2 regions of the Parageobacillus galactosidasius genome follow, and region 2 is predicted to be linked to the other one. Evidence: a T-box and tRNA genes for the amino acid it is inferred to sense, from the RefSeq annotation. Region 2 holds a T-box; the other holds one or more tRNA genes.

Region 1 (15,834 bases), on a different contig from region 2:
GGCTCGTCTCATTTGATTTTTTAACCATGTTGGCATAACAGTCGACCTCCTGTAACAGAAAGGTTAGTATATAATGTATGTATGGTTGGTCTGTCCTGTGTCAAAAAAGTAAGGAGTAACGAAAATGAAACAAAGTGATTTGCAACGGCTTGTCGAAAGAGTGTCTTTACAATTTTTCAAAAAACCGTTCAAACATACAGCGACATTCAATCCAAGGCTTCGAACAACGGGAGGACGTTACATATTACAAACTCATAACATTGAACTAAATAAAAAATATTACGAAGCGTTCGGAGAAGAAGAGCTTATTGCCATTATTAAGCATGAATTATGCCATTACCATCTTCATTTGGAAGGAAAAGGATATCGCCATCGTGACCAAGACTTTCGTGATTTATTACGACAAGTTCAGGCTCCCCGCTATTGTCGGCCACTCCCTCAGCAAGCACAACAAAGAACAAAAAAAGTTTACGTGTATGTTTGTTCTAAGTGCAGTTTAAAATATAGACGGAAAAAGCGGGTCAATACAGACAAGTATGTTTGTGGACAATGTGGCGGAAAACTAATGTTGGATAACGGCGGAGAAATATGAAAGCACGTTTTGCCGTAGTTTCATTTTTGTGCATTTATAGGGGCAAGCCTAAAAAAACAAACAATATTTTTGTTAAAAAAGTGTTGACAGCTATTGTTTGTATATGCTAAATTATAAAAGCCGTCGCCAAAAGGCGATGGATGATAAATGAATACAAAAGCTATTGACAACCATCACTCAGCTCAATATAATAAAGAATGTCGATTGTCCAAGTTCGTAAGTAATTGGGAAGCGATGAAAAAGTTTGCTATGATTTTTATTCCGCAATAGCTCAGCGACGAGCGATACTTCTATGAATTTGCTACGAGTTGCCTCGACGCATCCAACAACTTTGAGTTCGCTAGCAGAGGAAGAGGCAACGAACTGGAAAGTTATGATGTTTTGCAACAAGATAACTACATTTCCCTTTATTCCGCAATAGCTCAGCGGTAGAGCAACCGGCTGTTAACCGGTAGGTCGTAGGTTCGAATCCTACTTGCGGAGCCATTGGAGAAGTACCCAAGTGGCTGAAGGGGACGGTTTGCTAAACCGTTAGGTCGTGTCTTTACGGCGCGCGGGTTCAAATCCCGCCTTCTCCGCCACTTTTGATATATTTTGTCGTGGCCCGTTGGTCAAGTGGTTAAGACACCGCCCTTTCACGGCGGTAACACGGGTTCGAATCCCGTACGGGTCACTGCTGATGGGTGTTGGGGTCTATAAAGCACCAACCCCATTTTATTGATGGTCCCGTAGTGTAGTGGTTAACACGCCTGCCTGTCACGCAGGAGATCGCGGGTTCGAGTCCCGTCGGGACCGCCATTTAGATACTTTATTTACATTGGGCTATAGCCAAGCGGTAAGGCAACGGACTTTGACTCCGTGATGCGCTGGTTCGAATCCAGCTAGCCCAGCCATGAGCCATTAGCTCAGTAGGTAGAGCATCTGACTTTTAATCAGAGGGTCGGAGGTTCGAGTCCTCCATGGCTCATTTTTGCGGGTGTGGCGGAATTGGCAGACGCACCAGACTTAGGATCTGGCGCCTTACGGCGTGGGGGTTCAAGTCCCTCCACCCGCACCACTAACTTAATAAACATGCGGTCGTGGCGGAATGGCAGACGCGCTAGGTTGAGGGCCTAGTGGGGGCAACCCCGTGGAGGTTCAAGTCCTCTCGACCGCATAAATACAAAAAAAATACTTGTGATTTATTTCAGGAAGTGCTAAAATATAATTCGTTGTTTCCAAAATCAATATTTGCGCTCGTAGCTCAATTGGATAGAGCATCTGACTACGGATCAGAAGGTTAGGGGTTCGAATCCTCTCGAGCGCGCCATTTCGGGAAGTAGCTCAGCTTGGTAGAGCACATGGTTTGGGACCATGGGGTCGCAGGTTCGAATCCTGTCTTCCCGATTTATTTAATCTTAATGAATAAACATGCGGGTGTAGTTTAGTGGTAAAACCTCAGCCTTCCAAGCTGATGTCGTGGGTTCGATTCCCATCACCCGCTCCATAATTAACAACTAATGTTTCAGGGAATGCTCCTTGAAAACTGAACAAAACGAAGCGTCCACAACGAAAAGCGAAGGCGACTTGACACCTTCGGTGTCGGCGCCGAATTAAAGCCAATCAACTTTCTTTTTGGAGAGTTTGATCCTGGCTCAGGACGAACGCTGGCGGCGTGCCTAATACATGCAAGTCGAGCGGACCGAACGGAAGCTTGCTTCTGTTCGGTTAGCGGCGGACGGGTATAATAATATGTGGCCAATTGAAGTGCTTGCCTAGTGACAATAGCGGAGAGGAAACACCCGTTCCCATCCCGAACACGGAAGTTAAGCTCTCCAGCGCCGATGGTAGTTGGGGCCAGCGCCCCTGCGAGAGTAGGTCGTCGCTAGGCTATTTATATGATTAATTTATTTCTTTCTATCGTCGCGGGGTGGAGCAACGAGCTTAAGCTCCATCGAATAAGCTACGAGTTGCCTCGACGCATTTGACATCTTTGAATTAGCTAGTAGAGGAAGAGGCAACGAATTGAATTAAAGTTTTCCAATCATTTGTTCCTAATTCAATCATTCCTTTCTATCACCGCGGGGTGGAGCAGTCCGGTAGCTCGTCGGGCTCATAACCCGAAGGTCGCAGGTTCAAATCCTGCCCCCGCAACCAATATTGGTCCCGTAGTGTAGTGGTTAACATGCCTGCCTGTCACGCAGGAGATCGCGGGTTCGAGTCCCGTCGGGACCGCTTAAGGTTGAATGCATTTTAATAAAATTCTTGCGTAGGAAACGAAACAGCCTTGTTTCGTTTTTTTATTTCTCCTTAGGAAGTGGCTTCCTAGGGTTTTTTTATTTTTTTTAGATGTGCAACTAGCTTACTGCAGGTTGGACTCATCCTTTAAGAAGATTGACGAAGGAAGCCGATAACTTTAGTCATTGTGTAGAGGCATAGATGCTTCTTTTCAACAATATTAAATATTAGCAGGGAAAGTGGTAACAAGTGATAAGAATATGATAAAATTTCAGAAGCGAAGGTTATCATTATAAAAATGTAAAGGTGAAACGTGATGAAACGTTATGAACTGATTATGCACTCTCCTGAGGAAACGATGCATCTTGCTTCAAGATTTGGAGAACAGTTAAAAGCAAAAGATGTCATTACATTAGAAGGGGATTTAGGCGCGGGAAAAACGACGTTTACAAAAGGATTAGCCAAAGGATTGGGAGTAAGGAAAACGGTTAGCAGTCCTACTTTTACGATTGTGAAGGAATATAAAGGGCGTCTCCCCCTTTATCATATGGATGTGTATCGTTTAGAAGATACAATGGAGGATCTCGGTTTTGACGAATATTTTCATGGTGATGGTGTCACTGTCATCGAATGGGCACATCTTATCGAACCACAGCTACCACCGGAAAGATTGAACATTTATCTGTTTCACCATGGGAATGATGAGCGAAAATTAGTGATTGAACCAATCGGAGAACGATATGAACAGTTATGTAAGGGGATTTTAGAGTCATGAAAATATTAGCGATTGATACATCAAATGTGGTAATGGGAGTCGCATTAGTGGAAGACGATATCGTAAAAGGAGAAATAGTGACAAATATAAAGAAAGACCATTCCACGCGCGTAATGCCGGCAATCCAGTCTTTATTGAAAGATTGCGGTGTATCTCCCAGTGAACTAGAGTTAATTGTTGTTGCGAGAGGGCCCGGATCTTATACGGGAGTGCGCATCGGAGTAACGATTGCAAAAACATTAGCATGGGCATTAAAGATCCCGATTGTAGGAGTATCTAGCCTTGAAGTGTTAGCAGCGAACGGAAGGTATTTTTCGGGTGTTATCGCTCCGTTTTTTGATGCGAGAAGAGGTCAAATTTATACAGGATTATATCGCTATAACGGCGTACAACTAGAGTGTATAGAAAGTGACCGAATCGTTTTGGCCGATGAATGGGCGCACAAACTGCAGGAAAGACAGGAGAAAGTGTTATTTATCGGAGCCGATATCGCCTTATATAAAGAAACGTTTCAGCAACAACTTGGCGATTTTGCGGAATTTGCGCCGTCTTCGTTACAATTGCCTCGCCCAGGTGAGTTAGCGCTGCTTGGAAAAAATAAAGAAAAAGAGAATACTCATACTTTTGTGCCTAATTACGTTCGCCTTGCCGAGGCAGAAGCAAAATGGCTTGCCAAGCAAAAAGGGGAAAACAAATATGGGGATGAAAATTCGATTTCGCTCAATGACCTTAAATGATATTGATGCAGTATTGCAAGTGGAGCATGCTTCTTTTACGTCTCCTTGGAGCAGAGAAGCATTTTATAATGAGCTTGTTTATAATCGTTATGCCAAATATATCGTAATGGAACATAACGGCCGCATCATTGGCTATGCGGGAATGTGGGTCGTCATTGATGAAGCGCATATTACAAATGTAGCTGTATTGCCTGAATATCGCGGCAAAAAATTAGGGGAAGCGCTAATGCGCAAATTAATGGAAACAGCAAAGCAACTTGGGGCTGTCACCATGACATTAGAAGTTCGTGTTTCTAATCATGTAGCCCAATCTTTATATCGAAAATTAGGATTTCTTAATGGCGGTATCCGCAGACATTATTATCCAGATAATTTAGAAGATGCTCTTGTAATGTGGGTGAAATTATCATGAATCATGACATATATGTTCTTGGAATTGAAACGAGCTGCGATGAAACCGCGGCGGCAGTTGTGAAAAATGGAACGGAAATTTTGTCTAATATTGTGGCTTCCCAAATGGAAAGCCATAAACGATTTGGCGGAGTCGTACCAGAAATCGCCTCGCGCCACCATGTCGAGCAGATTACGCTCGTTATTGAAGAAGCGATGCGTAAGGCGGATGTTTCGTTTCAACAGTTGAGTGCTATTGCAGTGACGCAAGGTCCAGGATTAGTCGGCGCTCTTTTGATTGGTGTGAACGCGGCGAAAGCGTTAGCGTTTGCCCATGGTCTTCCGCTTGTAGGCGTTCATCATATCGCCGGGCATATTTACGCGAATCGGCTTGTTACGGAAATGAAATTTCCGTTGTTATCTCTTGTGGTTTCAGGAGGACATACGGAACTTGTGTACATGGAGGGGCATGGCAAGTTTCAAGTCATCGGCGAAACGAGAGACGATGCGGCGGGAGAAGCGTATGACAAGGTGGCGAGGGCATTAAACCTTCCTTATCCGGGCGGACCGCATATTGACCGTCTTGCACAGGAAGGAAAGGTGACCATTGATTTGCCTCGTGCATGGCTGGAAGAAGGGTCATATGATTTTAGCTTCAGCGGGTTGAAATCGGCGGTATTAAACACGCTTCATAACGCGAATCAGCGTGGAGAAATCATCGACCCGAAAGATATGGCAGCCAGCTTTCAAGCGAGCGTAATCGATGTGCTTGTGACCAAAACCGTCAACGCAGCAAAAGAATATAATGTCCGTCAAGTGCTGCTTGCGGGCGGAGTCGCCGCAAACAGAGGATTACGAGCGGAGTTGGAGCGAAAAATGGCTGAATTAGACCATATCGAATTGGTTATTCCGCCTTTATCGCTTTGTACCGACAATGCGGCGATGATTGCGGCGGCAGGAACTGTTTTATTCACACAAGGAAAACTTGCCGACATGGCATTGAACGCAGATCCAAGTTTAGAACTAGATTAAACGAAAAGGACTTCTTTCAAGATATGTCTTGAAGGAAGTTCTTTTTTTATATAAAAATGTGTAACTTTTTTCGTTGAACGGAGTGAAAGGAAGAGAGATAAAGTATCTTTGAACAGATTAGCTATGAGCGTTTTACATGGTGGAAAAAGGAAAAACCAATTTTTTATTAAAAAAATAATCATGTGAATATATTTATCCACAAATTGTGGATATTGTGGAAAAAGAGAAAGAATCTTATTTTATTAGGGATGAAATAACCACAAATTTTTTCATATAAAAACGGCTTTTTTTGTGGATAATGTGGAAAAATCCGTGAATAACTTAAATTGTGGGAAAAAAATTGGGGATAAGTTTGTGGGTATGTGACTAACTAAAAAACATCCACGGGTATGCACAACCGTGGATGTTTTTTCGCAATTATTATTGTAATGTATGAAGTGTTTCCCATTCTTCTAGTAATTTTTCTAATTTTCCCTTCATTTCGTCACTCTCTTTTGTTAATTTTTGTACTTTCTCATGGTCTTGATAAATTTCTGGATCGCATAATTGTTCGTCGATGTATGCGATTTGCTGTTCTAATTCGCTAATTTCTGTTTCAATTTCTTCAATGCGCCGCTTGCGCTGTCGTTCTAGTTTTTTCGCCTCTTTTTCCTGTTCGTAGCTAAGTTTCGATGATGCCTCTTCATGAGAACGGCCTGTTTGTTTCTCGGAAGCGAGACGTTCTAGCTCCAGCATTTCCGCCTTTTTTGCGACATAGTAGTCATAATCGCCTAAATACTCGGTAATTCCGTCACTAGAAAGCTCATATACTTTCGTGGCAATTCGATTAATAAAATAGCGGTCGTGAGAAACGAATAAAATAGTTCCGGGATATTCGATTAAGGCGTTTTCGAGCACTTCTTTACTGTCTAAATCAAGATGGTTTGTCGGTTCGTCTAAAATAAGGAAATTGGCTTTTTGCATCATTAGTTTGGCAAGCGCCAGTCTCGCTTTTTCACCGCCGCTTAAGGCCGATACAGGTTTTAATACATCGTCTCCAGAGAATAAGAAGCTTCCGAGCACGGTGCGGATTTCTTTTTCCGTTTTGTCAGGGTATTCATCCCAAAGTTCATCGAGCACGCGCTTATTCGAGGACAAATCAGCCTGGTTTTGGTCGTAATAGCCGATTTGCACGTTCGAACCGTAACGGAAATGTCCTGATTGCAGCGGAAGTTTGTTTACAATCGCTTTTAACAACGTTGACTTTCCGATTCCGTTCGGTCCGACCAAGGCGATGCTTTCACCGCGCGTGATGCGGAAACGAATGTTGCGAATGAGCGGCTTGTTCTCATCATATCCGACTGCGACATCTTCAGCGATTAATACGTCATTTCCGCTTTGCCGTTCGATGTCAAAAGAAAAGGAAGCAACTTTTTCGTCTCCTGCTGGTTTTTCCATTCTCTCCATTTTTTCTAACTGTTTTCTCCGGCTTTGCGCACGTCTTGTTGTGGAGGCACGGGCAATATTGCGTTGAATAAAGTCTTGGAGTTTTGCGATTTCTTCTTGTTGTTTTTCATACAGTTTTCGTTCTCGTTCATATTCGGCTGCTTTTTGTTCTAAGTAACGGCTGTAATTTCCTGTGTATCGTTTCAATGTTGTCCGTGACAGCTCATATACTTGGGTGACAACTTTATCGAGAAAGTAGCGGTCGTGGGATACGATAAGAATAGCGCCAGGATATGTTTGCAAGTATTGTTCGAGCCATGTTAATGTTTCAAGGTCTAAATGGTTTGTCGGTTCGTCCAAAATAAGCAAATCAGGCTTCATTAAAAGCAGTTTTCCAAGCGCCAGACGAGTTCGTTGTCCGCCGCTTAACGATTGAACGGGAGTCGTCATATAGTCATATTTCGCAAATTGTAAGCCGTGTAAAATCGAACGAATATCCGCTTCGTATTGATAACCGCCTTGTTCTTTATAGCGTTCTTGCAATGCATCATAATCTTTTAATAATTTTTCATAGCGGGAAGAATCGGCGATTAGATCAGGGTCTCCCATTTGCAGCTCCATCTGGCGAAGTTGTTTTTCTATTGTTTTTAGAGGAGCAAATACTGTCATCATTTCTTCCCAAATGGATAAAGAGGAGTGTAGACCGCTATCTTGAGCAAGATATCCGATCGATACTTCTTTTGGTTTGATGATTTCTCCACTATCGTAAGACATCTCACCAGCAATAATTTTTAATAGTGTCGATTTTCCTGCTCCGTTTCTTCCGACGAGCGCAATTCTATCTTTGGATTGTATTTCTAATTTTATATTCGATAAAATAAGGTCAGCACCGAAATATTTTGTTAGTTGATTGACTTGTAAAATAATCATTGTTGTTCACCTCTCGTTTAACAATAATAGTGTAGCGTAATTTGTTTTCTTATCGCAATAAAACAAAACGATAAAAGACAGATGTCTAAAAATAGTGTATAGTTTATAAATGGGGGAGATATGTGTGTCATCATTTACGCATTTTAATGAACAAGGCCGTGCAAAAATGGTCGATATTACGGAAAAAGAGGATACCATTCGAGTAGCGGTAGCACAAACGAGCGTGACCGTAAATAAAGAAATTTACGAGAAAATGACAAATCGCATGATTGAAAAAGGGGATGTGCTTGCTGTTGCGCAAGTAGCCGGCATTATGGCCGCAAAAAAAACGTCTGATTTAATTCCAATGTGCCACCCTCTTATGTTAAAAGGTGTCGACATCCAATTTGCATGGCATGTCGAGGAAGAAAAAGCGCTTTACCAATTACTGATCACCGTAACGGTAAAAACAAAAGGAAGTACAGGTGTGGAGATGGAAGCGCTGACGGCTGCTTCTGTTTGTGCACTGACCGTGTATGATATGTGTAAGGCGCTAGACAAAGGGATGGTGATTGGCCCAACCTATTTAGTGGAAAAATCAGGTGGGAAATCAGGCCATTATCAACGAGAAAACAGTAGTGTTGGGGGATTTGCGAATGAACAATGAACAACCAAAAATTCCGCAAGCAACTGCAAAACGTTTGCCACTATATTACCGCTTTTTGAAAAATTTACATGCTTCAGGAAAACAACGAGTTTCTTCTGCGGAATTAAGTGAGGCAGTAAAAGTTGATCCCGCGACCATTCGCCGTGATTTTTCCTATTTCGGTGCGCTTGGCAAAAAAGGATACGGATATAATGTCAATTATTTATTATCTTTTTTTCGCAAGACGCTTGATCAAGATGAAATTACCGAAGTGGCGTTATTTGGAGTCGGGAACTTAGGGACAGCGTTTTTAAATTATAATTTTACAAAAAATAATAATACAAAAATTGTGATGGCATTTGATGTCGATCAAAAGAAAGTAGGAAAAGAAGTTGGCGGTGTGCCAGTATATCATTTGGATGAATTGGAAAATCGCCTTCACGAAGGAATTCCTGTTGCGATTTTGACCGTACCGGCTCCTGCCGCTCAATGGATTACGGACCGTCTCGTTCAAAAAGGGATTAAAGGAATTTTAAACTTTACACCCGCTCGATTGAACGTACCGAAACATATTCGTGTCCATCATATTGATTTAGCGGTTGAATTGCAATCATTAGTCTATTTCTTAAAAAATTATCCGGCCGATAAAGGAGAGAATGAAAAGTGAAATATTTGTTAATTGTGCTTGTTATTTTATTATTGTTTGGAACGAAAAAACTTCCGGAGCTGGGCAAATCGCTCGGTCAATCGCTGCGGGAATTTAAGGATGCCACTAAAGGATTAACAGACGAGGATGAAAAAAAACCAGACCAATTATGATTTGTTAGGATGATTGAAGTATGGACGATAAAGAAATGTCGGTGTACGAACACCTGGGAGAATTACGAAAGCGACTTATTATTGTTCTTGTGTTTTTTGTCATTGCCCTTATTGCTAGTTTCTTTTTCGTGGAGCCCGTCATTTTATATTTGCAGCGAACGGACGAAGCGAAGGAATTAACGATGAACGCCTTTCGTTTAACAGATCCAATAAAAATTTATGTTCAATTTGCGTTTGTTCTTGCGTTTGTTCTTACCGCGCCAGTTCTGCTTTATCAAATTTGGGCGTTTGTCAGTCCTGGGCTGTATGAAAAGGAACGAAGAGTCACGTTAAGCTACATTCCGATTTCGATCTTTCTCTTTTTAGCTGGCATTAGTTTTGCGTATTTCATCTTATTTCCTTTCGTCGTTCGTTTTATGCAAAATTTAGCGTCCCGTCTCGGCATTCATCAGGTGATAGGGATTAATGAATACTTTGAATTTTTGCTTCATCTGATCTTGCCATTTGGAATTGTATTTCAGCTGCCGGTAGTTGTGATGTTTTTAACAAGGCTTGGCTTGATTACACCGATGTTATTAATCAAGGTGCGCAAATATGCTTATTTAGCATTATTGATTTTAGCGGCGGTCATTACGCCGCCAGATGTGCTGTCACAAGTCATTGTTATGATTCCGCTTTCGATTTTATATGAAGTGAGCATTTGGATTTCGAAAATAGCTTATCGCAAAGCGCTATTGGCGCAGACGGAACAAGAAAACCTCCCGTGAATGCGGCGGGAGGTTCATTTTTTAAAGTAAAGTACTAACAGACGTATCGCAGTTCCAAAATCAAGCGTAGCTATTATCGCAAGAACGATCGTGAAAAAATTCCAAATGGTTTCATCCGCACTTTGAATCGACAAGTAAGTGAATAAGATGCCCATAAGAAAATAGAAAAAAGCGAATTGTAATGGTGACCTTTTCATCGTACTAAAAGCCTCCAATAATGAGTTGTATCTGTTCTGTTTGACGCATCATTTTTTCTATCTCATCCGCAAATATCGTTTGTATTAATACGACGAACGTATTCATAGTGACGTGGGCAAAAATCGGAACGAAAATACGCTTTGTTTTCGCGTAAAGAAACGCGAAGGTAAATCCCATTGTCGCATACAGCAGCAGGTGTTCGAACTCCATATGGACAACCGCAAATAAAAGAGAACTAACTAGTGCGGAAATGAAGAAATTATATTTTTGATATAGTGTTCCGAAAATAATTTTGCGAAAAATAATTTCTTCTAAAATCGGTCCGATGATAGAAGTAACGACCATCAATAATGGGGTGACTCGAATAATCTCGACAATTCGTTTTGTATTTTCTGAACCGGGCTCGATGCCGAGCAAGCGCCATTCAATATTGGCGGCAATGCTTTGGGCAAACAAGGCTAAAAAGACGCCGCCAATGGCCCACATCCATGCCGCAGATAACGGAACGCTATAACGGGTGTGCCGCTGTTTTATATCTTCACGCAAGAAAAAGAGAATGATGAGAAAGGCGATGGAAAAGCTGATAACCGCCCAATAGCCAGAGGCGATCTCTGTTGCCACAAAGTCATTTTTTGCGTGTTTTCCAACACCGAGAAAATGCAACAATGGGACCCCTGCAATACCTGATAGCTGCATGATGACATACGTAATAATGACATACCAGTAGCGTCGTTTCAATGAAACTTACCCCTTTGCCGATAAAATAATATAGTGATACTTCCCGTATTGTAGCACATCTTCTATAAAAAATGACAAAAAAAGAATGGATTGTTGTTTAGGTTTGTGGAAATGTGAAATAATTAAAAAGGGCAGGAAACGAGAAAAAACATATTATTTTTTGGTGTTTCCCACTTGCAAAAAAAAGAGAAGTTCATTAATATTATAAGTGTGTTAGCACTCAGTTAAGACGAGTGCTAATAAGAACGGCGAAAATTATTATCAAGGAGGTTGTTTTCCGTGTTAAAGCCATTAGGTGATCGCGTTGTCATTGAAGTGATTGAAACAGAAGAAAAAACTGCAAGCGGCATCGTATTGCCAGACACTGCGAAAGAAAAGCCACAAGAAGGCAGAGTTGTTGCTGTTGGTAAAGGTCGCGTGCTTGACAGCGGTGAACGTGTAGCTCCAGAAGTAGAAGTTGGCGATCGTATTATCTTCTCGAAATATGCTGGTACAGAAGTAAAATATGATGGCAAAGAATACTTAATTTTACGTGAAAGCGATATTTTAGCTGTTATTGGTTAATATAGCATTGATAACATAGATATGCAAAAATAATATTTAACAAAATACTTAACGATTCTATTTCATAAGGAGGTAACGGGGTATGGCAAAAGAAATTAAATTCAGCGAAGAAGCTCGTCGTGCGATGTTACGTGGTGTGGACAAATTAGCTGATGCGGTAAAAGTAACGTTAGGTCCAAAAGGCCGTAACGTCGTATTAGAGAAAAAATTCGGTTCTCCATTAATTACAAACGACGGTGTAACAATCGCGAAAGAAATCGAATTAGAAGATCCATTTGAAAACATGGGTGCGAAGCTTGTCGCTGAAGTTGCAAGCAAAACAAACGATGTTGCTGGGGACGGTACAACAACGGCAACAGTTTTAGCGCAAGCAATGATCCGCGAAGGATTGAAAAACGTTACAGCTGGCGCAAACCCAATGGGCATCCGTAAAGGTATTGAAAAAGCGGTTGCTGTGGCAGTAGAAGAATTAAAAGCAATCTCCAAACCAATCAAAGGAAAAGAATCGATTGCTCAAGTTGCGGCTATCTCTGCAGCTGACGAAGAAGTTGGCCAATTAATCGCAGAAGCAATGGAACGTGTTGGTAACGACGGTGTTATCACATTAGAAGAATCAAAAGGCTTCACAACAGAATTAGATGTTGTGGAAGGTATGCAATTTGACCGTGGTTATGTATCTCCATACATGATCACAGATACAGAAAAAATGGAAGCAGTGCTTGAAAATCCATATATCTTAATCACAGACAAAAAAATCTCTAACATCCAAGACATCTTGCCTATCTTAGAACAAGTTGTTCAACAAGGCAAACCATTATTAATCATCGCAGAAGATATCGAAGGCGAAGCGCTTGCAACATTAGTAGTAAACAAACTTCGCGGTACATTCACTGCTGTAGCGGTAAAAGCTCCTGGCTTCGGTGATCGTCGTAAAGCAATGCTTGAAGACATCGCAATCTTAACTGGCGGTGAAGTTATCTCCGAAGAACTAGGACGTGACTTAAAATCTACAACAATCGCATCACTTGGCCGCGCTTCAAAAGTTGTTGTAACAAAAGAAAATACAACAATCGTAGAAGGCGCTGGCGATTCTGACCGCATTAAAGCCCGCATCAACCAAATTCGTGCTCAATTAGAAGAAACAACTTCTGAATTCGATCGTGAAAAATTACAAGAACGTCTAGCAAAATTAGCTGGCGGCGTAGCGGTAATCAAAGTTGGTGCAGCTACAGAAACAGAATTGAAAGAACGCAAATTACGCATCGAAGACGCGCTCAACTCTACTCGTGCCGCTGTGGAAGAAGGTATCGTAGCCGGCGGTGGTACAGCATTAATGAACGTATACAACAAAGTTGCTGCGATTGAAGCAGAAGGCGATGAAGCAACTGGTGTGAAAATCGTTCTTCGCGCAATTGAAGAGCCAGTTCGCCAAATCGCGCAAAACGCTGGTTTGGAAGGCTCTGTCATTGTTGAACGCTTAAAAACAGAAAAACCTGGCATCGGCTTCAACGCGGCTACTGGTGAATGGGTAGACATGATTGAAGCTGGTATCGTAGACCCAACGAAAGTAACTCGTTCCGCACTTCAAAACGCAGCTTCTGTTGCCGCTATGTTCTTAACAACAGAAGCAGTTGTCGCTGACAAACCAGAAGAAAACAAAGGCGGCAACGCAGGCATGCCTGACATGGGCGGAATGATGTAATCCCTATAAAAAACAAGGAACACTGGGAGTGATCCCGGTGTTCCTTTTCTTTTTGGATAGAGGGAAGAGAAGAAACGGAGTCTACAGTATTTGCATAGAGAGGTCTTCTTTTGGAATGTAAACGTCTTTTCGACCGATCGGTTGCATGAATACATCCCCGAGTTGCCGCTTGTCCGGTAACTGAGCGTCCACTCGGGGGAAGCAAATAAGAGATGGATCTGAAGTAAGCGAATGGTAAAGAAGGCGTTGCAGACGCTATTATTTTTCCGCAGTTTCCAGTCGTTCCTTCTGCTTCTCTTTTATTACCTTCTTATCCCATTTAAATACTTTATTGAGTAGTTTATATATACTTTTGCTTTCTTTAGCAAAGAGCGGCCCTAATATCGCGAGCATGAGAACGTAAAGTGCGGTAAAAGGAGTTAATATAGGGTTTAACCCCGCTGTAATCCCCAGATTCGCAACGATAATGGAAAATTCCCCACGCGCAGTGATCGTCAAACCAATGTTTGTAGAGGCCTTGTAGGACAATCCAGCCCTTCTCCCAGCGATCATCCCTGCCACGATATTTGCTATTAGAGTGACGATAACGGCCCCTAATGATAACCAAAACGCATGAATTAAGGTTGACGGTTCAATACTCAAACCGAAACTAAAGAAAAAAATAGCTCCAAAGAAGTCACGGAATGGAACAACTAAATGTTCGATCCGATCACGGTGTTCCGTCTCCGAAAAGACAAGCCCGAGCAGTAAGGCTCCGATGGCTTCAGCGACGTGAATCGTTTCGGAAAAACCGGCAACAAAGAAGAGAGTAGCAAAGATGACGATGATAAATATTTCATCGGATTTGATATTTAACCATTTGTTCAGTAGAGGGGCACCTTTTCGAGCGATGATAAAAAATAGCAACATATAAGCGACAGATGTGAAAACAGATAGGCTGATTCCAAAAAGGGAGGTGGAGCCAGCTAGCAAAACACCTGACATCGTCGTCAAAAATAAGGCAAGGAAGATATCATCAAAAAGGATCATCCCTAAAATGAGCTCTGTTTCAGGATTGGCCGTTCTCTTTAAATCGACAAGCACTTTAGTCACGATGGCACTTGATGATACACTGAGGAGCCCAGCAATCAGAAGCGTTTCCATCCATGGCATTCCGACGGCCTTGCCGTAAAGCAATCCTAAAACAAAGTTCATTATGACATAGATGGTGCCACCAACCACAATGTTTTTTCCGGACTTAATCAGTTTGCCGACAGAAAATTCAAGCCCCAAATAAAACAGCAAAAAAAGTACCCCGATCCTCCCTAAAAACTGGATAATTTCATTACTTTCAATAAAGGTGAGGTCAATAATCCCAATCGTGGGGGCATGAGGACCAACCAGCATGCCGATAATGATCAAAAACGGGATAATGGAGAAGTTTAATTTATTGGCAATGATGGATCCAATAGCAACTAAAACGAGCGCTGTTCCCACTTCCAATACTAAGTAGTTCATTTATCTACATCACTCCTTATTTGATAGTAGCTGATTAATGATCTCCTTTATTTGTTGTCTTTCTCCAGACATGACCAATGTATCCCCGGCTTCAATCAATGTATTGGGACCCGGATTATGAGATTTTTGGGAATGTTTCTTTTTGATAGCGATAACGGTGATACCGAAGCGGTTCCGAATATCAAGATCTCCAATTTTTTTATTTACAGCAGGGGCGTTCGGTTCTACTTGAAACCACTCGATAATTAGATCGTCAAAGGCGAATTCAACCGTTTCGAGTGCTTTCGGTTTGTATGCCATTCCTCCAATGATCCCCGCGATTTGCCTCGCTTCTTGGTCGCTTAGCGTCACACTGCTAACGACTTCATCATAATCCTCTGCGTCAAAGTGATAAATTTCTCTTCGTCCATCGTCATGAATCACGATGACAAGTTTATCTTTGTTTCGCGTAATAATTTCAAATTTGTACCCAATTCCTGGAAGTTCAATTTCTCGAATATTCATGGTCAAAGATTCCTCCTTATGGATTGTTTATTTGTTTTTGAAGCGCCATTTGGATTATGGCACCTAATAAACCCTAATATTACCAAATGTGAGCAACAATAAACTTTCTACGACCTTTTTTAGATTTGGCCATCGAAGGAATAGAAGTGTCGATGATGAGTAGTTTGCTTATAGAGGAAGCAGTCGAAAATTTTTTTTGGATAAAAATACCATTTTTGTTTATATCTAATTCTTACACCAAATGATCCCTTTCCTGTTATCTATTTGGGCTATAGTTATTATAACAGTAAAAAAGGTTCTTTTCACTGTTTTTGTCTTGGTT
Region 2 (15,834 bases):
GTTTGCGAAGTTTTTCAACTCCTTTTACAAAGCATTCAAAATCATGTGCACGGTTAATAAGCATGGCTGTCTGTTCATGAACGGTTTGCAAGCCCAGTTCGACCCATAAATAAGTGCGCTCGTTCAATTCGGCCAAATATTCGACCACATCATCAGGGAGACAATCCGGGCGAGTCGCAATGGACAATCCTACAACTCCGTCTAAGTTAAGGACGGTTTCGTATTTTTCCCGCAATACATCTACGGGAGCGTGTGTATTCGTAAAAGCTTGGAAATAAGCTAAATATTTCCCATCCTTCCACTTTTTATGCATTTTTTCCTTAATGTTATTAAATTGAGTCACAAGGTCATCAGCACGATTGCCCGCGAAGTCGCCAGAACCTGCCGCGCTGCAAAACGTACATCCGCCATAAGCGACTGTCCCATTGCGATTCGGACAATCAAAACCGCCATCAAGAGCGACTTTAAATACTTTATAGCCAAACGTTTGTCGTAAATGATAATTCCATGTATGGTAACGTTTATGATCGTTTGTATATGGAAATGGGTTGAACTGTTTCAAAACAAACAGCCGCCTCCTTATTTAAAATAACATCATTTCAGCATTGTAACATGATTAGCGGGAAAAATCGACTATTGCCAATCATTAACGTGATATTCGCAAAATGAAATGTGCACATTAAAAGATGAAACAAACGATTATACGCTTGGAGGGAACATAATGGCAACGCGGCAATCGGTCGATGAATTTTTGCAGCATTGCGAAGATGTCATTCGCTATGCAAAAGAGCAATATACAGAGGCGCAAAAGCAAGAGCATTATAATGACCTTGAATATACACAAGCACAGCAAATGTTAGAGAGCGCAATCAATGATTTGGCGCATTTAGCGCTTAGCTGTAATGCGCAACAGCGCGAGCAGCTGCATCGGATGCGTTTGCAGCTTCAACAATTGCAAAATGAAATGATTTTGTTTAATCATTAAGGAGGGCGTACGTCGTGAAAAAACGTTCCAAACAAAACAATCCTGAGCAAAAGACGAGAAACGGCATCAACAATCATGATATCGAATTAGGAAAAGATGTTGATCCGGTGAAACAAGCGAAAAAAGCGTACGAACAAACAGGCGGGCAGCCGCAAAAATCGAAACAGCACGTCGAAGAGTAAAAAAGCTTGTCGACAAAGTCGACAAGCTTTTTTATTGCCTTTTTTCATCCATCTACATACAATTTACTTTGTTACTCAAATATTGAAGGAGGATTACATATGCCCCGTGCGCTTTGGATATTAATGATCGGCATGGCCATCAACGTGACAGGGGCTTCTTTTTTATGGCCGATGAATACGATTTACGTTCATGAGCAGCTTGGCAAATCACTCTCTGTCGCTGGAATGGTGCTCATGCTCAATTCCGGAGCAAGCGTGGTTGGAAACTTAGCCGGAGGGCTATTGTTTGATAAAATTGGCGGTTTTAAGTCGATGATGATCGGAATTGTCGCGACGATGTCCGCGCTTGTTGGCCTTGTTTTCTTTCATGGCTGGCCGCATTACGCCATCTTTTTAACGATCATCGGGATGGGAAGCGGGATTGTATTTCCAGTAGCGGCTGCGTATGCGGGAGCAATTTGGCCAGAGGGCGGAAGACGGGCATTTAACGGGCTTTATGTCGCGCAAAATATTGGCGTGGCAGTTGGTTCGGCGCTTGGCGGCGTAGTCGCGTCGTATTCGTTTACGCTTATTTTCCTTGCCAATTTATTGCTATACGCCGTCTTTTGCTTGCTTATCGTGTTTGGATTGCGTCATGTCCGCGCTGTCAAAGCGGCAAAATCAAAGGAGGCCGAAGCAGTGAAAGGAGAGGCGCGGGCCAATTGGTACGCGCTAGTGACGCTTTGTATCGGTTATTTTTTATGCTGGATCAGCTATGTGCAATGGCCGACGACGATTGCTGCTTATACGCAGACACTTCATATTCCGCTGCGGCAATATAGTCTCCTTTGGACAATCAACGGCGCGCTGATTGTATTGGTGCAGCCGCTCTTGTCTGTCGTGATCCGGCGATGGATGCCTTATATCAAGAAGCAAATGCTGGTCGGGTTTGCGATTTTTGTCGTTTCGTTTGCTTTATTGCTAGAAGCAGATTCATTCGTGGAATTAGCCGTTGCGATGGTCGTCTTGACGATGGCGGAGATGATCGTCTGGCCGGCGATTCCAACGGTGGCAAGCGAGCTCGCTCCTGCAGGGAAAGAAGGGTTTTACCAAGGATTTGTCAACAGCACGGCTACCGCAGGGCGGATGGTCGGTCCGGTGCTTGGCGGGTTGATCGCTGATTACGCTGGCATGAAACCACTGTTTTCCGTACTTGTTTTCTTTTCCGCACTTTCGCTTGTCACGACGTTCTTCTATGACCGGAACTTGCCAAAGAAGCAAAGCAAAGGGAAACAAACGCTTACAGTAGGGTAGACATGTTCTCTGCTTCATTTTTTATCTGAAAAAATATGGAGGTTGACAATCCTCATCGAAAACGGCATATATGAGCTGAATCCGCGGGAAATGTGGCATAGAATAGATGAATAACACAAGCGACGCGCGGATATTGACAATCTCTATTTTCCCTACTTGCAATAAAACGACAAATTTTTTAAAATATTATACACGAACAATATCGGTAAATAACGGTGAAAAGGAGTAGTAGTGAACAAAACGGACTGCAGAGAGTTGACGGCTGGTGCGAGTCAACCGAAGTTTGTTCACGAACTCGCCTTGGAGTTGCGAACATGAGCGGCTGTGTGGTTGCCTCGTAATGTTCGCCGTGAATCTGCGTTAACGATATTGAGTGAGCATGCGCTGATGCATGCTAAGAAGGGTGGTACCGCGGGAATTTTCACCTCTCGTCCCTTTTGGGATGGGGGGTTTTTTCATACGTATTTTCGTTAACAATGATGGATATGAAAAAAGAATAGGAGGAAAGACAATGAGCTTTAATCATCGGGAAATCGAAAAAAAATGGCAAGAATACTGGGAAAAAAATAAAACGTTTAAAACGGTCGATGACGATGACAAACCGAAATTTTATGTGCTAGATATGTTCCCGTATCCTTCGGGAGCTGGGCTTCACGTCGGACACCCGGAAGGCTACACAGCGACGGATATTTTAGCACGAATGAAGCGAATGCAAGGATATAACGTGCTTCATCCGATGGGATGGGACGCTTTCGGATTGCCTGCTGAGCAATACGCTCTTGATACTGGAAATGACCCTGCGGAATTTACGGAGAAAAACATTAATACATTCCGCCGCCAAATTAAATCGTTAGGATTTTCGTACGACTGGGACCGAGAAATTAATACGACCGATCCGAATTACTATAAATGGACACAATGGATTTTCTTAAAGATGTATGAAAAAGGATTAGCTTATATGGATGAAGTTCCGGTCAACTGGTGCCCGGCGCTAGGAACGGTGCTGGCAAATGAAGAAGTAATTGACGGAAAAAGCGAACGCGGCGGCCATCCAGTCATCCGCAAACCGATGAAACAGTGGCTGCTTCGCATTACAGCGTATGCGGATCGCCTTTTGGAAGACTTAGAAGAGCTAGATTGGCCGGAAAGCGTTAAAGAAATGCAGCGAAACTGGATTGGGCGCTCAGAAGGGGCAGAAATTCGTTTTGAAGTTGATGGCCATGATGAAACGTTCACTGTCTTTACAACTCGCCCAGATACGCTGTTTGGCGCAACATATACCGTGTTGGCGCCTGAACATCCTCTTGTCGAAAAAATTACAACTCCGGAACAAAAAGCGGCAGTAGAGGCATATTTAGATACAATTAAAAGCAAAAGCGACCTTGAGCGTACGGATTTGGCGAAAGAAAAAACAGGAGTATTCACCGGTGCATACGCGATTCATCCGGTCACTGGCGAGAAGCTGCCAATTTGGATTGCTGATTATGTGTTAATGAGCTACGGTACGGGCGCGATTATGGCCGTGCCAGCACACGATGAGCGCGACTATGAATTTGCGAAAAAATTTAATTTGCCAATCAAAGAAGTGGTCGCCGGCGGCGATATTGCGAAAGAAGCGTATACGGGCGACGGAGAACATATTAACTCCGATTTCTTAAACGGTCTCAACAAAGAAGAAGCGATCAAGAAAATGATTGAATGGCTAGAAGCCAATGGAAAAGGGCAAAAGAAAGTCACATACCGCCTCCGCGACTGGTTGTTCAGCCGTCAGCGCTACTGGGGCGAACCGATCCCGATCATCCACTGGGAAGACGGTACCATGACGCCGGTGCCGGAAGAAGAACTTCCGTTAAAGCTTCCAAAAACGGATCAAATTAAACCGTCGGGTACAGGAGAATCGCCGCTTGCGAACATCGAAGAATGGGTGAATGTCGTCGATCCGAAAACAGGAAAAAAAGGACGCCGTGAAACGAATACGATGCCGCAATGGGCAGGAAGCTGCTGGTATTATTTGCGCTATATTGACCCGCATAACGATAAACAGCTTGCCGATCCGGAAAAATTGAAAAAATGGCTTCCGGTTGACGTGTATATCGGTGGGGCGGAGCATGCTGTACTCCACTTATTGTATGCGCGCTTCTGGCATAAATTTTTATACGATATTGGCGTTGTACCGACAAAAGAGCCGTTTAGAAAACTATTTAACCAAGGAATGATTCTTGGGGAAAACAATGAAAAAATGAGTAAATCAAGAGGAAATGTCGTCAACCCGGACGATATTATCGAAAGCCATGGCGCCGATACGCTCCGCTTATACGAAATGTTCATGGGGCCACTTGAAGCGTCCATCGCATGGTCAACAAAAGGGTTAGACGGGGCGCGCCGTTTCTTAGACCGTGTTTGGCGCTTGTTTGTCGGTGAAAATGGCGAGTTGAATCCGAAAATCGTTGACAATCCAGAAACAGATACACTAGAGCGAGTGTATCATCAAACGGTGAAAAAAGTAACGGAAGATTATGAAGCGCTTCGTTTTAATATAGCGATTTCGCAATTGATGGTATTCATTAATGAAGCATATAAAGCGCCGGTATTGCCAAAAGAGTATATGGAAGGATTTGTGAAACTATTATCACCGGTTTGCCCGCATATTGGGGAAGAACTATGGCAAAAACTCGGCCATAATGATACGATCGCATACGAACCATGGCCAACATATGATGAGTCAAAATTAGTTGAAGAGGAAGTCGAAATTGTTGTTCAAGTAAATGGAAAAGTAAGAGCAAAACTGCGTGTACCTGCAGATCTATCAAAAGAAGAGCTTGAACAGATGGCTATGCAAGACGAGAAAATTCAAGAACATATTGCAGGAAAAACAGTGCGTAAAGTGATTACTGTACCGGGAAAATTGGTGAATATCGTCGCAAACTAATCGCCCCTCCTTTTCTTGAGGGAGAAATGTTTGAAAAGGGGATTGGATGATGGGAGAAGTTAAAGAAATTACAGCAGCAGAAGTAAAAGAAAAACTCGAACGCGGTGAAAAACTAAATTTAGTCGATGTGCGCGAAGATGAGGAAGTGGCGCTTGGCATGATCCCTGGCGCCAAACATATCAAAATGGGGGAAATTCCAAGCCGGCTCGATGAATTCAATAAAGAGGAAGAATATATTTTCGTCTGCCGTTCCGGCCGGCGCAGCGAAATGGTTTGCCGCTATTTGCAGGAGCTAGGCTACCATGTCCGCAATATGGTGGATGGGATGCTGGCATGGGAAGGGGATACCGTTCCGAAAAAATATTAAAGGTCATTGATTATTTGTGAAGATATAAAAAAAGCGTTTGGCTATTTGGTCTGGAAATAGCTGAACGCTTTTTTCTTTAATTGTTTACGTGAAATATAACGATATAACAAATCTTAATGCGGCAGAATGTATGAAAGGTTAGGGAGAGTTCTTTCGCTGATATTCTATTTTTAGGAAAGTGAAGGAATTTCTCTTTGTAAATGGAATGAGTAAATGAGGGGAAACCATAATGGGGGAGGAAGGGAAATAAAAAAATGTATAAAGTAAAATTATTTGATGAAGAGCATGAAAAAGATTTAGAACGCGCGGTGAATGCGTTTTTGGCAGGACTAAAAGAAGGGCAGCTGATTGATGTGAAATATAATGTTGCGATGATGGAATCCGAAGGAGAGCAAATTTATTGCTTTTCAGCAATGGTTATTTATCGGACCTAACGCCATCCGTTAGGTCCGTAAAGCGATTGCGTGGTTGGCTGCGTTTACTCCGGCAAGTCTTCCAGTGACAAGGGCTGCTGTGATGTTATATCCCCCTGTATAGCCATGAATGTCCAAAATTTCTCCGCAAAAGTAAAGCCCCTCCATCAATTTAGAAGCCATTTTTTTCGGATGAATTTCTTTAACGGAAACGCCTCCGCCAGTGACGAACGCTTTTTCTAGCGGCAATGTGCCGTGAACGTGAAACGTAAATTGTTTACAATGTTGAATGAACGTTCGAATTTTTTCGTGCGAAAGCATTCCGGCCGGTGTTTGCGGATCGATATGGCTTTGTTCGAGTAAAAATAATATATATCGCTCCGGTAGCAAGCCTTTCAACACGTTTTTGATCGCTTTTTTAGGCTCTTCCTTGCATAGATGGGCAATGTGCTGAAACAGCTCTTCCTTATTTTGATCAGGAAGTGCGTCAATGCTCATCATAACCGCGTCTTTGCCATGCTTTTTCAGCTCTTTTACGACAAATTGGCTGCAGCGAAGGGCGGCGGGACCGGAAATGCCGAAATGGGTAAACAGCATGTCCATTCGATGGGTAATGATCGGTTTTCCGTTTGGTTTCAGGACGCTTAAAGCGACATCGCGCAACGACAATCCTTGCAGTGTCCGCTCTTGAATAAACGGTTCATTTGATGTAATCGGAACCTCGGTTGGAAATAGTTCGGTGATCGTATGTCCTGCCTTTTCCGCCCAAGCATAGCCATCGCCGGTAGAGCCTGTTTGCGGAATCGATTTGCCGCCAACGGCGACAACAACTGCTTTTGCGCCAATAAATTCGCCTGTTTTTAGCGTTACGCCGATCGTTTTTCCATGCTCGTATTCGACGTTGGCAACCGGTGTGTTGAGCCGAATGTCTACATGCAGCCGTTTTAATTCGTTTACTAACGCTTGTACAACAGATTGCGCGTTATCGGTCACCGGAAACATGCGGCCATGATCCTCTTCTTTTAACTGTACGCCTAACCGTTCGAAAAAGCGGATAATATCTTCATTATTAAATTCAGAAAAAGCGCTGTATAAAAACCGTCCATTTCCTGGAATATGTTTAATAATTTCCTCCACTGGAAGGCGGTTTGTTACATTGCATCGCCCACCGCCGGAAATGGCAAGCTTCCGCCCGAGCTTGTTCCCTTTTTCAATAAGAAGCACTTTTGCGCCCTGTTCCGCAGCGCCAATTGCCGCCATTAATCCCGATGGCCCTCCCCCAATAACAACAACTTCATATGTCATCTTCTTCACTATCCTTTCCTTCTGGATTATAATGGAGCGGGGGAAATTTTCTCGACCTGACCAAAAATATGATAAAATAACATAGTTATTATTTTCAATGTGATCAAATTAGGGAAGGGATGGTATGTCTACCTCAAAATTATTGCGCGGGACGTTTATTCTGACAGCTGGTGTTATGATTTCCCGGATTCTCGGTTTAATTTATGTCATTCCTTTTTATCATCTTGTAGGGGAAGAAGGCGGTGCGCTTTACGGATATGGATATGTGCCGTACCAAATTTTTCTCAGCCTTGCTACAGCAGGACTGCCACTGGCGGTTTCCAAGTTTGTGTCCAAATATAACGCTTTAGAAGAGTATCGTGTCGGTTATGTGCTATTTCGATCGGGATTACGATTAATGATCGTTACCGGCATCGTTTCTTGTGTTGTTTTATATACCATTGCTCCATGGATTGCTCCGTTTGTGATTGATGAACGTGCGAACGTCAATTCTACTGATGACGTCGTAACTGTTATTCGCGCGGTAAGTTTTGCGCTTATTATCGTTCCGGTCATGAGCTTAATCCGCGGTTTTTTCCAAGGCCATGAATCGATGGGGCCGACAGCGCTATCACAAGTAGTTGAACAAATCGTCCGCATCACCTTTTTGTTAATCGGTTGTTACGTTGTGTTGCGCGTATTTGAAGGTTCTCTCGTTACGGCAGTCAGTGTGGCAACGTTTGCTGCATTTGTCGGCGCACTCGGTGGGCTCGCTATTCTTATTTGGTATTGGTGGAAACGAAAGAAGTATCTGGATGATTTATTAGAGAGAGATCGTGGACAAGTCACGCTTTCCTTGAAAGAAATGTACAAAGAATTGTTTCTGTATGCAGCGCCGTTCGTTTTTGTTGGGCTGGCGATGCCGCTTTACCAGTTAATTGATCAGTTTACCTTTAACCATGCGATGGCGAACATAGGGCTTGGGAAAATTTCTGAGCATGCTTATTCTATTTTTAATATATGGGCGCAGAAACTTGTCATTATTCCGGTAACGCTCGCGACATCGTTTAGTTTGACGCTGATTCCAACGATTACAAAGGCGTATGTAGAAAAAGACCGGAGATCGTTGCGAAAATATTTAAACCAAACGTTTCAAGTCGTCATGTTTTTAACATTGCCTGCCGTTGTCGGCATGGCACTTCTTGCAGAACCAGTTTATGCCGCGTTTTATAGCTATGATCCGCTTGGAGAGCAAGTGTTGCGCTGGTATGCGCCAACCGCCATTTTGTTCGCATTGTTTTCCGTGACAGCGGCGATGCTGCAAGGCATTAATCAACAACGTTTTTCGGTCGTCAGCTTAACGATGGGACTTTTTGTGAAACTGTTACTCAATACGTTTCTTATCACAAAATTGGCGACGATTGGCGCGATACTTGCGACGATGTCTGGTTATTTTGTTTCGGTTGTATTTAATTTATGGATTATTAAAAAATACACCAACTACCAATATCAGTTTGTCATGCGCCGCACGATTTTTATTGGAATATTAACGGCGCTTATGTCAGGATTTGTTGCGATTGTGCAGCTGCTTTTGAAATCAATGCTGCATTATCATGGCGGAAGAGTGGAATCGATCGTGATTGTTGCGATTAGTGCGCTTATCGGCGCTGGGGTGTATTTCTTTTTCAGCGAACGGTCTGGGCTGCTTGCCTCGCTGTTTGGAAATCGATTTGCGTTTTTGCAGCGCAGAAAGGAAAAGAAGGCGGTCTCTTAGCCGCCTTCTTTTCTAAAAGATTAAAATTGTTCAAAAGGAAGCCCAAGTCGGCGCTCGACGCGTTGCAAACGGCGGTTAAGGCGATTGAGACGATCTTCATGACGCTGTAACGTCCGTTCGATCCGATTCAGTTGCTGTTGAATGTTTCCGAAACCTCCTGGGAAGCCTGGGCCAAAAGGTTGAGTAGGTTGTTGACGATAATCATCTGTCACTGGAAGATAATAATAATTCATTATGGGCAAATCTCCTTTCTTCTTTTTTCTTTCATAGTGTATGGAAATAGGAAGAATGCGGACTAGACAAACGCCTAATTGAAGCAAATTTTTTAAAAGGTGGTGAAAACATTGGGATTGCGTATTGATAAAATGCTCGCCAACATGGGGTACGGGACAAGAAAAGAAGTAAAAAAATTGCTGAAATCAGGAGTCGTCAAAATTGACGGGGTTGTGGTCAAAGATCCGAAAACACAAGTCAACCCGACGGAGCAGGTCGTGACAGTGCGGGGAAAAGAAGTGGAGTATAAAGAATTTATTTATTTAATGATGAACAAACCGCCGGGAGTCGTTTCGGCGACGGAAGATGTGGTGGAAGAAACGGTTGTTGACCTGCTAGAAGAGGAAGATCGCGTGTTTTCGCCATTCCCAGTTGGGCGTCTGGATAAAGATACAGAGGGGCTTTTATTGTTGACGAATGATGGGCAATTAGCTCATCAGCTGCTTTCCCCGAAAAAGCATGTGCCGAAAACGTATTTTGCCGTTATTGAGGGGGAAGTGACAGAGGAAGATGTGGCGGCATTCCGCCACGGGGTGGTGTTGGATGATGGTTATGAAACAAAGCCAGCGGAACTGGTGGTTTTAAAATCGGGACTTCGTTCGGATGTGGAGGTAACGATCACAGAAGGAAAGTTTCACCAAGTGAAGCGAATGTTCCGGGCGATAGGTAAACGGGTCGTTTACTTAAAACGGATTCAAATGGGGCCTCTTGTGCTTGATCCGTTGCTAGATCTTGGTGAATATCGAGAATTGACGGATGAGGAAGTGGAGATGTTAAAACAATTTCGCCCATGAACCTTCCTCCCTTCACTCCGTTTAGAGGAGGAGAGGCTTCTCTGGGATTAAAGCTGAAAAAAAAGGAACCGCACTTAGGTTCCTTTTATATGCAAACTAATACGTATTCTTTTTTGGCATGTTGAGGCTTATTCTTGTCTCGCTATAACCTCTCACCTTTCTCTCTCTTCTTCGCACCCATTAAGAAGATATTCGTACCTTCTTATTGGTTGTCGTCCATTTGCCTTTGCTAGGGCTGCGAACTAGGTCGTTATACGCTAACACGTTTAAATCACGCTGAATCGTTCTTGGGGTGGTGCCAAACTCATCAACAAGCTCTTGTGTCGTTACGGTTCCTTTCTCACTAATGTACATGTATACGGATTTAATCCGTGTTAGCATACGATGTGTTGAAGGTTTCAAAAAACCACTCCCTATCATTGCATAATTCGCATGGCACAACATCGCTGCTTCTGAGATGAGAGATTATATCTTGCTGTGATTTACTATCATTTTACACGAAAATAGATGAAAAATGCTACCTATTTACCGATATTAACAAAATATTTCAATATTTTTTAATAAGATATTAATATTATCGTAAAAAAAGAAAACTTTGACTTCATTTCTTCGTTTATGTTACGGTTGCAGCAAGAAAAAAATGAAAAAAGAAAGGAAGAATGGCGATGAATATCGATTGGATGGAAGAGGTATTGAAGCGAAAAGAGGCGCTTATTCAAGATACGCAGGCGCTATTGCGCATTCCGAGCGTTCTCGATGAAGAGAATGCAACAGAAGAAGCCCCACTTGGACAAGGAGTATACGAGGCGTTGCAGTTTTTATTGCAGAGGGGCCAAGAAGAAGGGTTTGCGGTAAAAAACGTCGATGGTCTCGCGGGACATCTTGAAATCGGGCAAGGAGAGGAACTCATCGGCGTATTATGCCATGTGGATGTTGTACCACCGGGAGATGGCTGGTCAAGCGACCCGTTTGCTGCAGAAATCCGTGATGGGAAATTATATGCTCGCGGCGCGATTGACGATAAAGGACCGACAATGGCAGCATTTTATGCTATGAAAATTGTGAAAGAACTCGGGTTGCCATTGCAAAAACGAGTGCGTATGATTGTTGGAACAGATGAAGAAAGCAAGTGGCGTTGTGTCGAACATTATTTTAAGCATGAGGAAATGCCGACAATGGGATTTGCTCCGGATGCGGATTTTCCGATTATTTACGCGGAAAAAGGAATTGTCGATATGGATTTGCGCAAGCCATCAATAGGAACACAGGAAGAAAGTGAAATTCGGCTGCAGTCGTTCCAGGCAGGACGACGTTATAATATGGTTCCTGACTTTGCTAAAGCGGTATTGCTCGTTCGTGCAGACCGGCAACAAGAAATCGAACAGCAGTATCGCCAGTTTCTTCATGAAACGAGCATGAATGGAAATGCTGTTGTGGAAGGCAATACCGTTACTCTTCAATTAGAAGGAATTTCCGCTCATGCGATGGAACCAGAAAACGGGAAAAATGCAGGTTTATGGCTGGCGAAGTGGCTATCAGATGTTGCGTTGGATACGCAGGCGCAATCGTTTATCCGTTTTGTGACGGACTATTTCTTTGCCGATTCTCGTGGAAAAGCGTTAGGCATTGCTTACAACGATGAGATTACCGGCGATTTAACAGTCAATGTTGGAATATTATCATATGATGCGCAAGCTGGAGGAAAGCTTGGCATTAACATACGCTATCCGGTCACCAATGATATAGAACAAACGAAGCAAAAACTACAGAACATCGCAGCGCAGCATGGTTTTGCGTTGGAACATTTTAGCGATTCAAAACCGCACTATGTTGATCCAAATCATGTACTTATAAAGACGCTTCAACGCGTATACGAAGAACAAACAGGAGAACGCGCTTCCTTGCTTTCCATCGGCGGCGGTACATATGCCCGTTCGCTGAAAGCGGGAGTAGCGTTTGGACCGCTGTTTCCGGGACGGCCGGATGTGGCGCATCAAAAGGATGAATATATCATGATCGATGATTTATTGAAAGCAACGGCGATTTACGCTCAGGCAATTTATGAATTAGCAAAATGAAAAAATTCTAAACATATGTTACGATAAAGAAAAACCGCTCTTTTTAGGGCGGTGCTTTTTCATGAAAGGATGCGGAATCAAGTATGGAGGCAGCGTTAAAACGAGGGGAATCGACTGGTAAGTCCACATTTTCGTTATTTTATTTCTTTGTATTTTTTGCATTCGGAGCATTATTTCCGCTTTTATCCGTATATTTACAAGAAGTGGTCGGTCTTTCGGGAACAGAAATTGGAGTCATTATGTCCATAAGTCCAGTCACAATGATTTTTGTACAGCCGATTTGGGGAATGATTACCGATTATACACGTAAACCGGTTTTCGTTCTGACAATCGCACTATTAGCTACTTCATTCATTGGACTAATGTATTCATTTGTGCATGAATATCATTGGCTTATTGTCATGGCTGTTTTACTGGCATCCGCCCAAAGCGCGATCGTTCCGATTTCCGACAGCATTACGCTTCATTATGCGCAAAAGAATGGCGAAAAGTATGGATCTATTCGTTTATGGGGATCGATCGGCTTTGCTGTTGCCGTACTGATTGGCGGGTGGCTATCAGACCGCATTGCGCTTGTTGTCATTTTTTATTTGTTTTCGTTTATGCTAATACTGTCCGGCTTGCTCGCCAGCCGGCTTCCAAAAGAAAGCCAAACGATGAAAGCGGAAGCGCTGCGCGGTATGGCGCAGCTGTTTCGAATTCCTCATTTTGTATTATTGTTGCTCGCTACTTTCTTTATTTTTGGTCCTATTTTAGCGAATAACTTTTATTTTGGGATATTCATTAAACAGCTTGGTGGTACGTTGACGGGAATAGGCTTGGCGTTTTTATTGGCGGCGGGAAGTGAAGCCCCATTTATGAAAATGACAGATGGACTTATTCATCGGTTTGGGATGGTTCCACTTTTAATGTTTGCTACTGCTGTATCATGTTTACGTTGGCTGTTTTATTTTTTCGAGCCGCCGCTCTTTTTCGTATATATGACAACGATTGTTCAAGGTCTTTCCGTCGGCTTATCTATTCCCGCGGCGCTTCAATACGTACGTGATGTTGCGCCAAAACAAGTAAGGGCGACAGCAGTATCCCTTTATTCCGCCGTAGGCAATGGGTTAGGCGTTTGGTTTTGTACATTTATCGGTGGATATATGCTTGAACGTTATCATATTGGGGCTATATATTTATTTTTCAGCATTTGCACGTTTGTCGGCATGCTTTCATTAGTGTGCATTCATTTGCTGAATAAGAAAAAAGCTTCGGCATAAGAAAAGGTGGAGAACGATGAAAAAAACGCATTATTTTATCGCTATCCCTATCGCTAGCGAAGTAAAAAAACAGATTTCACAATGGAGAGATGGAATCGTTTCCCATTTTCCATTTCGTTCATGGGTGCATGAAGAAGATTACCATATTACATTAGCATTTTTAGGATACGTTCCACCTGCAAAATTGGACGCGATATGCAAAACAATGACGCAAGTGGCAAAGCGCCACGCTCCATTCTCATTATCCTTATCAGAAATACATACATTTGGAAATCGAACAGCGCCGAGGATTTTATGGCAAGGGGTGGAAAAAGAAGAAAAACTATTTGCCCTGCAACGCGATGTGTATACCGCCTGTATCGATATCGGATTTTCTTTAGACAAACGGCCGTTTACCCCGCATATTACGATTGCTCGCAAATGGCAAGGAAATGAAGAGTTTCGCTTAGATGCGCTTAAACAGAAATCAAGAGTAACGGCGACCTTTTCCGTTCATGAAATGGTGTTATATCAAACCCATTTAGAGCGAACACCAAAATATGAAGCGCGCGCTTTGTTCCCGCTTTTCTAAAAGTAAACTTCTTATTTGAAGGAAGTGTTGTGAGTGTGGGCCAATTAATAAAGCTTCAAGACTATATTTCTAGGTATGAAACGGATGTGTACCGCTACACAAGTGAATTTATTCGTCTAAAGAAAAAACAATGGGAGCAGACGAAAGAACAATGGGAAAACAATAGAAGGAATAATGATGCTCCTCAACCGGATGAAACGTGGGAATGGTTAATAGAAAAACCGTCATTGTTGGAGCGGATGAAAAAATGGTTTCGCCGTTCTTCCGTATTGGAAGAAGCAACAGAATCGCAAGTAAATGATTGGAACGAAGAAGAGAGCTTGTCGACCATGATTGCGGAAGCAAAAAATATAGATGAATTAAAAATTTTATTTTTGGAAAATATGTTCGAATTGCAATTAAAATGGGCAAGCTCTACGATATGGTATGAATCGAAGGTAAATAAAAAGTTTTACTATGAAGAAAGGTTGAAATATTTTTTACAGCGTTTTCCCGACACATATTTATGTTTATACAAACCCGTATTTTTGGTCAAAAGCGCTCCGGTCGAATTAGATGTCATTTTATTAAGTCCGACCACAACATGGTGTATTACGTTTGCCGAAGGGGAAAAAGATAATATTATCATAGCGTCTTCAGACCGTTTTTGGACGGAAATAACGAAGCGGGAAGAAAAGAAAAAAATCAATCCGGTTATCGCTTTGCAACGAATGGAAAAAATAGTGGCAGATATATATAAACAGTACCATATTGATTTTCCTATCAAAAAAGCAGTGGTGAATCGTTATGGCTATATCGATGATCACCGTACTTTTAGCAATGTGCAGTTTATTGACAAACGAAATTATGAACGTTGGTTTTCGTCTTTGCGGGAATTAACGATTCCGTTGAAGCATGTGCAATTAAAAGCGGCATCTTTTTTGTTGCGCCATTGCTATAGTCACTATGATATACGAACAAATTGGAATACGGATGAAGAAAAGGTGTAAAGCTAATTACACCTTTTTTATCTTAATTAGGCGAGAAGACTCCCACTTCAACGAAGCGAAGCGGAGTAAGTGGGAGATGAATCGCCTTAACTATATTTTGCTGAAAATAGGATAGATTCAGTAAAATATAGTATCATATAGTTAGATGGGAGGTGAAAAAATGTATTTTTGTATCAAACAACAGCTAAATGGTTTGACCAAAGAAGAATACTTGACTCTTCGAGAACTGTGCCATATTGCCAAGAACATGTACAACGTCGGAAGTCTGGCAAACTAATCAATGCTGATGTCAATGGCGCATTAAACATCTTAAAGAAAAGTAAAGCTGTAGACCTGAGTGTCTTATGCTCTAGCGGCGAAGTGGACACGCCTCAAAGAATAAGGATTGCCTAAAGCAGTCAAACTTCTTTGGAAGCCCCCACTTCAAATTTTCGCTAGAAAATTAAGTGGGGGTAGTTCACGACGGCGATTTAGGAGTTGCGTATACGCAGGAGCAAACAACCTTCAAAGTTTGGGCGCCTACGGCAACGGAGGCAAAAGTAAAGCTGATTGACCCAAAAACAAAAAAAGCCGACTATATACCGTTAGAACGATTGGAAAAAGGAGTATGGACGGCGACTGTATTCGGTGATATGGAAGG

Evidence for each region. The T-box of region 2 lies ahead of leuS (leucine--tRNA ligase). A T-box ahead of a tRNA ligase gene usually reads a tRNA of that ligase, here a tRNA-Leu.
Region 1: it encodes a tRNA-Leu, which carries the amino acid that the T-box ahead of leuS (leucine--tRNA ligase) is inferred to sense. The anticodon was not compared.

Annotation. Positions count from the first base shown of each region.
Region 1 is NZ_NDYL01000001.1:266,537-282,370, forward strand. Features, by position in the region: gene cmpA (cortex morphogenetic protein CmpA) at 1-36, opposite strand, end outside; gene B9L23_RS01465 (SprT family protein) at 125-592, shown strand; tRNA gene B9L23_RS01470 (tRNA-Asn) at 1,004-1,078, shown strand; tRNA gene B9L23_RS01475 (tRNA-Ser) at 1,081-1,173, shown strand; tRNA gene B9L23_RS01480 (tRNA-Glu) at 1,194-1,265, shown strand; tRNA gene B9L23_RS01485 (tRNA-Asp) at 1,315-1,390, shown strand; tRNA gene B9L23_RS01490 (tRNA-Gln) at 1,411-1,485, shown strand; tRNA gene B9L23_RS01495 (tRNA-Lys) at 1,487-1,559, shown strand; tRNA gene B9L23_RS01500 (tRNA-Leu) at 1,565-1,649, shown strand; tRNA gene B9L23_RS01505 (tRNA-Leu) at 1,666-1,748, shown strand; tRNA gene B9L23_RS01510 (tRNA-Arg) at 1,825-1,901, shown strand; tRNA gene B9L23_RS01515 (tRNA-Pro) at 1,905-1,978, shown strand; tRNA gene B9L23_RS01520 (tRNA-Gly) at 2,005-2,078, shown strand; rRNA gene rrf (5S ribosomal RNA) at 2,346-2,462, shown strand; tRNA gene B9L23_RS01530 (tRNA-Met) at 2,652-2,728, shown strand; tRNA gene B9L23_RS01535 (tRNA-Asp) at 2,734-2,806, shown strand; gene tsaE (tRNA (adenosine(37)-N6)-threonylcarbamoyltransferase complex ATPase subunit type 1 TsaE) at 3,126-3,584, shown strand; gene tsaB (tRNA (adenosine(37)-N6)-threonylcarbamoyltransferase complex dimerization subunit type 1 TsaB) at 3,581-4,321, shown strand; gene rimI (ribosomal protein S18-alanine N-acetyltransferase) at 4,281-4,733, shown strand; gene tsaD (tRNA (adenosine(37)-N6)-threonylcarbamoyltransferase complex transferase subunit TsaD) at 4,730-5,743, shown strand; gene B9L23_RS01560 (ABC-F family ATP-binding cassette domain-containing protein) at 6,164-8,098, opposite strand; gene moaC (cyclic pyranopterin monophosphate synthase MoaC) at 8,223-8,744, shown strand; gene B9L23_RS01570 (redox-sensing transcriptional repressor Rex) at 8,734-9,390, shown strand; gene B9L23_RS01575 (twin-arginine translocase TatA/TatE family subunit) at 9,387-9,542, shown strand; gene tatC (twin-arginine translocase subunit TatC) at 9,563-10,309, shown strand; gene B9L23_RS01585 (YdiK family protein) at 10,324-10,506, opposite strand; gene B9L23_RS01590 (CPBP family intramembrane glutamic endopeptidase) at 10,511-11,245, opposite strand; gene groES (co-chaperone GroES) at 11,525-11,809, shown strand; gene groL (chaperonin GroEL) at 11,892-13,511, shown strand; gene B9L23_RS01605 (cation:proton antiporter) at 13,770-15,008, opposite strand; gene B9L23_RS01610 (cation:proton antiporter regulatory subunit) at 15,018-15,512, opposite strand.
Region 2 is NZ_NDYL01000002.1:1,351,513-1,367,346, reverse strand. Features, by position in the region: gene mnmL (tRNA modification radical SAM protein MnmL/YtqA) at 1-562, opposite strand, end outside; gene B9L23_RS16440 (YtzC family protein) at 722-985, shown strand; gene B9L23_RS16435 (hypothetical protein) at 1,000-1,167, shown strand; gene B9L23_RS16430 (MDR family MFS transporter) at 1,267-2,460, shown strand; T-box leader at 2,667-2,899, shown strand; gene leuS (leucine--tRNA ligase) at 2,972-5,389, shown strand; gene B9L23_RS16420 (rhodanese-like domain-containing protein) at 5,439-5,756, shown strand; gene B9L23_RS16415 (sporulation protein Cse60) at 6,011-6,190, shown strand; gene B9L23_RS16410 (BaiN/RdsA family NAD(P)/FAD-dependent oxidoreductase) at 6,200-7,474, opposite strand; gene B9L23_RS16405 (putative polysaccharide biosynthesis protein) at 7,599-9,227, shown strand; gene B9L23_RS16400 (hypothetical protein) at 9,248-9,460, opposite strand; gene B9L23_RS16395 (pseudouridine synthase) at 9,572-10,294, shown strand; gene B9L23_RS16390 (DeoR family transcriptional regulator) at 10,475-10,696, opposite strand; gene pepV (dipeptidase PepV) at 10,960-12,372, shown strand; gene B9L23_RS16380 (MFS transporter) at 12,456-13,634, shown strand; gene thpR (RNA 2',3'-cyclic phosphodiesterase) at 13,651-14,205, shown strand; gene B9L23_RS16370 (nuclease-related domain-containing protein) at 14,241-15,194, shown strand; partial or broken gene B9L23_RS21200 (RNA-guided endonuclease TnpB family protein) at 15,450-15,587, shown strand; gene pulA (type I pullulanase) at 15,641-15,834, shown strand, end outside.